DNA from 2 places in the Novosphingobium sp. SG720 genome. Region 2 is predicted to be linked to the other one. Evidence: riboswitches for the same ligand, from Rfam matches in the RefSeq annotation. Region 2 holds a riboswitch; the other holds the start of a gene.
The links. A riboswitch is a leader RNA that binds a small molecule or an ion and turns the genes downstream of it on or off. The one in region 2 is predicted to bind cobalamin.
Positions count from the first base shown of each region.

Region 1 (4,594 bases), on a different contig from region 2:
GGCGCGCAACGTGGTGACGCTACCGCCCGACAGCTTGATCGAATTGGCCGCGTTGTCAAAGGTTTCGGATTGAAAACGGATATCCGCGGCCAGGGCCAGGCCGGCCCAGGGCGTGGTCCAGTCCAGCGAGGTGGTCAGCGCGTGGCGCGGACGGCGCGCCAGGTCCTTGCCGAACGTGGCCGCGCCAGGGGTGCGATCGGTCGCTTCGGTATAGGCATAGGCGATCTGCCCCTTGACCCCTGGGCTGAGCGTGGCGCCCACTTCCAGTTCGGCGCCCTGCGCGCGCGCCTTGCCCACGTTGTCATACACGCCATAGGCATGGCCGGTGCACAGCGCGCTTTCCACCATGTAGCACGAGACGTAGGTGATGAGGTTGCGCGTATCGCGGCGGAACAGCGTGAGCCCGGCGTGGAACGTGCCGTCGACGCTGGTATAGGCCAAGCCGGCATCATAGCTGCGGCTGCGTTCGGGATTGAGATTGGCGTTGCCGTAATCGGGCGAAAGCAGCTGGTAAAGCGTGGGCGCGCGGAAGCCTTCGCCATAGCTGGCGTTGAACCGCAGGCCGCGCAGCACTTCCACGGTGCCGTTGGCCCCCAGGCTCACGTTGCTGCCGAACTGGCTCTGTTCGTCATAACGCACGCCGCCGGCAAGGCTGGCCTTGGCACCGTACCAGCCGAGCATGGCATGGCCGCTGGTCAGGTGCGCGCGCTGTTGCGCGTCAAAAGTGCTGTCGAACCGGGTCCATTCGCGATCCGCGCCGAAATCGAGCGCGAAATCGGCCGGCAGCGCATAGCGGCCGTTGAGTTCCACCCGCTCGCTGCGGCCGTTGTAGCCGTATTCGAACGTGTCGTCTGCTCCGCCGGTATAATAGCGGCGGCGCGTGTCCGACAGGGCATATCCGGCGTCCAGCGTGAGGGCGCCGCCCGCGTAGTGCACCCCGGCACGGCCGAAGAACTGCCGGGTGGTGGTATATTCGGGGGTATCGCCGAAATTGAAATCGGCGTCATAGCCATCGATCTGGGTCTTGCCATCGGCATAGCGGGCGCTGGCCACCAGCGAAAGCGTGTCGGTCAGGTTGACGCGGCCCTTGCCGCCCACGCGCCACTGGTCATAGCCATCGCGTTCCGTGCCATTGGCCGCGGCCGAGACGCCATCGGTGGTGGCATAGCCGCCGCCCAGCGAGAAGGCATAGCGATCGCGCTTCACCCCGGCGACCGCCTCGGCATCATAGCTGCCGCGCGAGCCGGCCTCGGTCGAAGCTTCTGCGCCGTCGATCTCGCGCGTGGTCACCGCGATCACCCCGCCGATGGCCGAGCTGCCCCAGATGACCGAGTTGGAGCCGCGCAGCACTTCGATCCGTTCGATACCGCCGCTGGTCAGCGTGCCGAAATCGAACCCGCCCGAAGGCGCGGACGGGTCTTCCACCCGCACGCCATCGACCAGGACAAGGGTGTGCTGCCCTTCCCCGCCGCGCAGGCGCACGGCCGTCTGCGCGCCAAACCCGCCGGTGCGCGAATAGGTCAGCCCCGGCACGCGTTCGAGCACGCGGGTGATATCGACACCCTGGACCGCCTCGATCGTTTGCAGCGGCACGACGCTGATCGCCTGGCCGGTCTGGTCGAGCGACAGGGCGCTGCCGGTGGCCAGGACGGTGATTTCTGCGCCATCGGATGGTGCAGCTTCCTCGGCATGGGCAGGCATGGCCAGCACGAGTGTGGCGGCCAGCGCAAACAGCGAAGTCTTCATGGTCTTTTCCTCCCGGCCCATGGACAGTCTTGCCGTCCATGGCGCGAGGGTCCGCCGGGCCCCGGGCGGAAACTCGTCACGCTTGCGCCCGGTACACCCCGCCCGGCCGCGGAACGACCACACACCGGCAGGTTTCCTGGCTCATCCGAAGTCATCGCGACACGCCGGCCTTCCCAGCCCGCGTGGGGGCCAGTGGCGCACAAAGGGCGTGGCGCTCGTCCGGAAACAGTTGCGGGGGCAGCGCCGGCTTTGGTTCCGGCTTCCCTCTTAGCCCGCTTGCGCGGGCACCGGTGGCGTCTGCCGCGGCCGATAGCGCCCCCTGTACCATGGGGCAAGCCCGCGGCAGAATTTAACCAAGCGGTAGCGGGGTGTGCCTTATCGGGACGAAGCCATTTACCCCCGTGCATGGTTGCCGCGCAGCGACTAACGCACCATTGCAAGATCAGGCCCCTGCCCGCCCTTATGCCAGACCCGAGTCCCTTCACCGGCGCCACGCCCACCCTGCCACCCGAAGCGCTGATGCCGCCGCCGGGGCCGGAAGAGCGCGCGATGCTGGCGCAGCGGCGGCAGGCCGATGGCGCGTTGCTTCAGGCGCTGACCCTGGCCCCGGTGCGGCCACGCGATTTCGCCGCACGCATCCGCCGGCGCGACATGACATCGTGGCGGCACCAGCACCGCGCAGGCTCGCGCCTGGCAGAGCGCGCTGCCGGCATTGCCGCGATCGGCGCCCTTGGCCTGGTGCTGGGCGCGGTAGGTTGGGGATCGCCGGGGATCGATGCCGCGGCCGCACACGATCGCAACGGCCTGCAACCATTCGAGCGCGCGGGCGAAAGTTTCCCCGGCTCGGCATTCTATTACGTTTCGGCCCAGGACAGCGGCCTGCTGGCTCCGCAGGACGCCGCGCGCGCCTGGGACCGGCAGGTGGCCGCGATCCATGGCGACGCCGACGATGCGCCCACGCTTGCGGCCTGGGCGCGCAATCCCGCGGCACGGCCGCTGTTTGCCTCGGGCAGCGGCGAAGACCGCTGGCGCGCGCTGCAATGCCTGACCACCGCGATCTACTACGAAGCCGCTTCGGAACCCGATGCCGGCCAGCGCGCGGTGGCGCAAGTCGTGCTCAACCGCGTGGCACATCCCGCTTTTCCCAAGACCGTGTGCGGCGTGGTCTACCAGGGATCGGAACGGCCCGGCTGCCAGTTCAGCTTCGCGTGCGACGGCGCCATGGCGCGCCGCCCGGTGCAGCAGTTCTGGGACCGCGCGCGGCGCGTGGCCGCCGATGCCCTGGCCGGCAATGTCTTTGCCCCGGTTGGCCTCGCCACGCATTACCATACCAGCGCGGTGCACCCGCTGTGGGCAGACAAGCTTGCCTTCATCGGCACGATCGGGGCGCATCGCTTCTATCGTTGGGCCGGCACGGCCGGCCTGCCGGCTGCTTTCACCGGCACGTATCGCGGTGCAGAGCCGCTCGCCGCACCGCATCCGCGCAGCTGGGTGCCCGTCGCGGCGGATCTGGCCGATCCGCTGACGCTGGAAAAAGCGTTCGAGGAAGGCCGCATGGCCGCACTGGAGCGCACGACCGCCGGGCCGGGCGGTACGCCCCTGGCACAACCGGCGGGCACGGGCCTGCGTGCGGTCGATTCGCCCTTGCGCGGCACGGCACCGGCCGGCCCCGCGCTCTCGGGCACGCCCCTGCCCGGCGCGCCGAGCGGGCAACTGCGCCCCGAAGCGAGCGAGGCTTATGAAAACGCGGGCAAGTGGATTGCCCAGCCGCACGGCTGAACCCACGCGCCGCTGCGGCACGGCCACGCCGGGCCACTTCACTTCCACCGCCATGGCAGCATCAACGGGTCGTTTACCGTCTCGTCTCATCCCCTGTTAGCGCGCACCCCCTTAGAAGGACGGCAGAGCTGCTGCGGATTTCAGCCCGCTTGCCGCTTTCAACAAGGAAAAAGCCGAATTTACGCGAAATTTCGGTGTCGCAACGAACAATGGAGACCATCTGCGCATGCTGCGTTTCGCCCCTCGCTATGGCATGATCTCGCCCTGTCTCCGCCGGCCCGCCGGCCGGCCGGCCCATGCGGCCAACGACAATCCCGGCTGGGCCAGCCTGCGCCAGGCCAATGGCACCGCGCACGCTTCCCCGGGCCGGATGATGGCCGCGCGCGTGGCTGACAATCTTGCCGACGATGCCCTGCTAGCCCAGGCGCTGCGCCTGTTTGCCAGCCACGGCCACGCCGCCGCCGGGCAGGCTGCCGCAGCAGCCAAGGGCGCCGCCGTGGCGGGCGATCACGATGGCGCCGCCTGGTGGGCGCAAGTGTGCCACACGCTCGATCGCCGCAAGGGCCACGCCCTGGAACGGGAACTGGCCGGCTTGGCGTGAATTGCCCTGAAAGCCGGCCACCCGGTGCCGTTCTGGCGGGCGGGCACTGGCCTGCCTGTCGCATTCGTATGAACGGCCGATTTACGGTTTAATGCTATTGCGAACTCTTATCAAAGAAACCCGCAAATGCGGGGTTTTTTGCGGTTGCAATCCCTGCCGGGCAGGCCTACGTGCCCCTCCACTTGTCGGCAACCCTTCCCGTCTCGCGGGCGCGGGGGGACCTCCATCCGGGGGCTTGAGTCGGCAACGCTTGAACGCTTGTCCCGCGACGTCTCCGGGAAAGGACCGTAAAGCACATGGCACGCAAGAAGATCGCGCTGATCGGCGCGGGTAACATCGGTGGCACTCTGGCGCATCTGGCCGCGCAGAAGGAACTGGGCGACATCGTCCTGTTCGACGTGGTGGAAGGCGTTCCCCAGGGCAAGGCTCTCGATCTCTCGCAGTGCGGCCCCGTCGAAGGTTTCGACG
Region 1 covers NZ_JAAZQN010000001.1:691,042-695,635, reverse strand. The annotation lists gene FHW94_RS03235 (TonB-dependent receptor) at 1-1,746, opposite strand, end outside; cobalamin riboswitch at 1,855-2,053, opposite strand; gene FHW94_RS03230 (cell wall hydrolase) at 2,209-3,525, shown strand; gene FHW94_RS03225 (hypothetical protein) at 3,752-4,126, shown strand; gene mdh (malate dehydrogenase) at 4,423-4,594, shown strand, end outside.
Region 1: linked by a shared signal. The riboswitch ahead of FHW94_RS03235 (TonB-dependent receptor) and the one ahead of FHW94_RS15840 (HoxN/HupN/NixA family nickel/cobalt transporter) in region 2 are both predicted to bind cobalamin.

Region 2 (4,594 bases):
GCCACGGCCTCGGCATCGGCCAAGGCCAGCACGCCATCGACGGTGATGCGGCTGCGGATCGCGGGCCAGTCGAACGCCTTGAGCAGCGGCTTGGGCAGCGCCAGGCCGGAAGTCTCGATCAGGATATGATCGGGCCGGGGATCGAGCGCGAGCAGGCGCTCTACCGTGGGAATGAAATCGTCGGCAACGGTGCAGCAGATGCAGCCATTGGCCAGCTCCACGATGTTTTCGGCCGGGCAATCGGGAATGGCGCAGGATTTGAGGATGTCTCCATCCACGCCCAGCGTGCCGAATTCGTTGACCACCACCGCCAGCCGGCGCCCGCCGGCGTTGCGGATCAAGTGGCTGATCAGCGTGGTCTTTCCCGCGCCCAGAAAGCCGGTCACGATAGTGACGGGCACTTTTGCCAGATCCGGCATGCACAAAACCCTTCCGCGCGCCAGCGACGGACAAAGGCAGGGCTTCACCGGAACGATCCGGCCGGGCGCGCGGCGGCGGGCCGGCGCACGAAGGCGCCCGCCACAACGCAAGCCCGTGCAGCCCAAGCCGCACAAGTCTTCGTCGCCCAGACGGAAGTGTTACCGTGCCCGGACCATCCCCTGGATCAAGGCAAGAGCGACCAGTGCGCCGGCAGGTCTCCTGGCTCGTGGGTCAGGGCTTGATGCACGCCTTCCCAGGCACTTGGTGCCCAGTGGCCGCCCCCGGCCAAAACCGGAGACAAAGTGCATCGCGCTCGCCACTTACAGTTGCAGGGACAGCTGCGGACTTGGGGCAAAGCCCCGCACCGCATTCCCGATTAAGCCCCTCTCGGGGCACCGACGCGATCTTTGCGAACGACGGGCCAGGCCCGTCCTTCGTGGCTGCATCTAGCCCAGTTCGAAAGCCAAGCCAACTGTCCTTGGCATCAGGATGGTTCTGCCACCTCGATCTCGTCCAGCCGTTGCCAGCGATAGATTGCCAGGCTGGCCAGCCAGCACAGCGCGAACAGGCCAATGATGGCAAAGCCCAGGCCATTGAAATTGCCGGCCAGATCGGCGGCCAGGCGAAAGGGCGCACTGCCCAGCCCCAGCTTCTGCCCGATCAGCGCGGCCGCCTCGATCCCGCCGATCACGATGGCCACCAGCGCGGAAACCAGCGTGATGGTGATATTGTAATAGAGCTTGCGGATGGGTTTGACGAAGGCCCACTCATAGGCGCCGAGCATGACCACGCCATCGATGGTATCGACCAGCGCCATCCCCGCCGCAAACAGCGCGGGCAGCACCAGCACGGTGCCCAGCGCCAGCCCGCTCGCCGCCTGGCTGGCCGAAAGGCCGAGCAGCGCCACTTCGGTGGCGGTGTCGAACCCCAGGCCGAACAGGAAGCCCAGCGGCGCCATGTGCCAGCTCTTGGTGACCAGGCGGAACATCGGGCGGAACAGGCGCGAGAGCAGCCCACGCCCAGCCAGCAGCAGGTCGAGGTCTTCCTCCACATAGGCGCCCCCTGCCCGCACATGGGCAAACGTGCGCCAGACGCCACGCAGGATGATCAGGTTCATCGCCGCGATGGTGAACAGGAACAGCGCCGAAACCGTGGTGGCGATCACGCCGCCCACCTCGCGCCAGGCACCAAACCGGGCGAGCGCCGTGGCGGTGAGCGCCACCGCCACCGAAGCGAGCGCGATGATCGCGGCATGGCCCAGCGCAAACCACAGGCCCACGGCGACGGGCCGCTGCCCCTGTTGCATGAGCTTGCGCGTGACATTGTCGATCGCGGCGATGTGATCGGCATCGACCGCATGGCGCAAGCCAAGGCCCCAGGCGAGCAGCGCGGTGCCGAGCATCAGCGGTTGGGCGTGGAACAGGCCCAGCGCCCAGACCCAGGCAAGCCCATTGGCAAGGACCAGGCAGGCGATAAGCACGGTGATGCGCCGCCGCAGCGGCGACGCGGAAAAACGGGATGATGCAGGCACGAACAGACACTCCGGCCAGGGTTGCGACTGGACCGGACACGCTTGTTGCGCGCGCACGCCACGCATGGCGCCCGCGCAGCCGCGCCCGGCCGCGATGGCGTCGCTCTGACGGAATGAACCGTGCCGCAGCCATCCCCTGGGCCAAGGCCATCCCCCGGACGGAGGAACGAGCGACCTGCGCCGGCCGGTTTCCTGGCTTGCGGGTCAGGGCTTGATGCATGCCTTCCCAGGCCTCGCCCGTCTTGGCGTCCGGCCCAGTGGCTGCTTTCCCGCCGATACCGGGAAAGCGGTATGCATCGCGCTCGCCGCTTACAGTTGCAGGGACAGCCACGGATTTGGAGCACCAGGCCCCGCACCGCGTTCCCGATTGAGCCCTCTCGGGCACCGGCGCGATCTTGCGCCCGGCGATTGCGCACCGGGCGGCAAGGGCATAGCCAGCACTCCGCCCCGGCGCAATGGCAAGCCGCCAAACCGCCCCGCTGCGGTTGCAAGCCCCTCACAATTCGGCAAACATGCTGCAACGTGTCGGGCAGGAGACGTTTTCGTGCAGCAGGTCGCGCATCGCAAACAGCATCGCAGACTGGTGACGCTGGTAGCACCGGCCACGGTGCTTGGGCTCGCGGCCCTGGCCACGCGGCTGCCGCTGGCCCAACGCTACCCTGCGCTCGCCCTGGCGCTGTTTCTCTGGCTTGCCGCCGACAGTCTGATGCTGGCCCGCCTGGCCGACGCCGATGGCAAGCGCCCGGCGGCAAACCAGATCGTTGCCACGCTCGCCGCTGCCTGCGCCATCGTGGCGATTGCCTCACCGCCGCCCTTGCAGGCCGCGCTACGCACCATGCCGGCAGCGCTTGGCGGCATGGTGCTGGTCCTGCTGGCACATGTCGGCATGGCAACCGTGCGCGCGCGGGGTATCGTTCTGGGTGCCGATCGGGATGCGCGATGGGAACGGGCCGCAGCGCAGTTTCTTCCTGCGCCGCTGGTGCGGTTCGCCAGGCTTGAACTCGCCGTCCTGCACATCGCCTTGCTGCGCTGGGGCGGACCGGCGGACGTTCCCCCCGGCGCGCGTGCCTTTGCCTATCACCGCCACCTGACGCCGATGGCCATCGCATTGCTATCGCTATCGGCGATAGAAGTTGCGGTCTACCATCTGTTCCTTGGCCACTGGAGCCGCGTGGCGGCGCTGGCGATGTTCATGGTGAGCGACCTGGGCCTGGTCTACCTGGTCGGACTGGTCAAATCGTTCCGCTTTCGCCCCATCCTGATCGACGGCGATGGCGTGCGCGTTCGTGCCGGCTTCCTGATCGACCTGCTGGTGCCCCTTGCGCAGATCGACCGCGTCACCATGGCGTTCAGGGGTGACGAGATTCGCGATTCCGGCACGCTCAACGCGGCGCTGCTGGCTTGGCCCAATGTGGTCATCTACCTGCGCGCGCCGGTCGTTCGCACCACCTGGCTGCGCCGGGGCGCCTATCAGCGCGTGGCTTTTCGGCTCGACGAGCCCGAGCCGTTCGTGCGCCTGCTGCACTGGCGGCTGGAGAACCCCTAGGGCGCTGACGGCAAGCCTTCAGTGTACAGAGGAAAACGCCCATTGCAGCGTGCGCGCCATGGCAAAGGCGCCGCCGCGCACGATCGGCAAGGCAGGCAGCATCACGTGCCGCTGGTGCAAGGCCTTGGCCCAGGGCGGCATGAGATCGACCGCCGCCTGAAAAAGCACATGCTGTGCCGGCGCGGCGGCCAGCGAGGGCGCGGGTTGCGACAACACCATGCGGGCGACCTCGCGCGTGCGTTGGTCGGCTCGCAGTTCGGGGCGGAATGCCGCCATCAGTGCCTCCGCCTCGGCGCGGGTTTCCGGGACCGGATCGGCGTCCAGCCGCCGCGCAACCAGGCCTGCCTGCCTGATATAAGTATCCTGGTCGGCGCGCGTCATGCCCGGTTCGCCATAGGCGATCCAGGCGTCGAGAAAGCATAGTGCCTCGCACACGTGAACCCAGGCCAGCAAGCGCGGATCGCTGGCGCGATAGGGCGTGCCATCGGGCAAAGTGCCTTGCACATGCGCATGGACGGCTTTCACTTTGTCGATCGCAGCATCCGCCAGGGCACGATCGGCATAAGTCGTCATGGCAATGAACCGCGCGGTACGCCGCAACCGGCCGGGCATGTCGTTGCGGAACGTGCTGTGGTCCCACACCCCGGCCAGAGCGGCGGGGTGCAACATCTGCAACAGCAGCGCCGCGACGCCGCCGATCATCATCGTGGTCACATCCCCGTGCACCCGCCAGATCACCGAATCGCGCGCGAACAATGCATTGTCCGATCGCACGACCGGACTTTGCCCCCTCGCCCGATCGTGGAACACCGCCTGCACCTGCGAAACGAGCAAGCGCCGCAGCAGCGCGGTTGGGGCAAGGTCCGTCGGGCTGGTCACGCCGCAAGGATTGCCCGAAAGGCGGCCGGCGCGCCAGCGGTTAGCGACAGGCCAGGGCCTGATGCTGCAGGCCATGAGCACCCCCGTGGTGACCATGGCCTGCAGAGAAGCAAAGAACCAACCGGCGCGGGTTCAGAAGTTGAAGCCGAGACGGGCGCCAAAAGTGCGGGGCGGACGCAAGCCAACCACCGGCAGACCGAGCACGGGATGAACGAACG
Region 2 covers NZ_JAAZQN010000004.1:241,254-245,847, reverse strand. The annotation lists gene cobW (cobalamin biosynthesis protein CobW) at 1-419, opposite strand, end outside; cobalamin riboswitch at 612-835, opposite strand; gene FHW94_RS15840 (HoxN/HupN/NixA family nickel/cobalt transporter) at 905-1,951, opposite strand; cobalamin riboswitch at 2,116-2,355, opposite strand; gene FHW94_RS15835 (hypothetical protein) at 2,535-3,497, shown strand; gene FHW94_RS15830 (oxygenase MpaB family protein) at 3,516-4,376, opposite strand; gene FHW94_RS15825 (TonB-dependent receptor) at 4,509-4,594, opposite strand, start outside.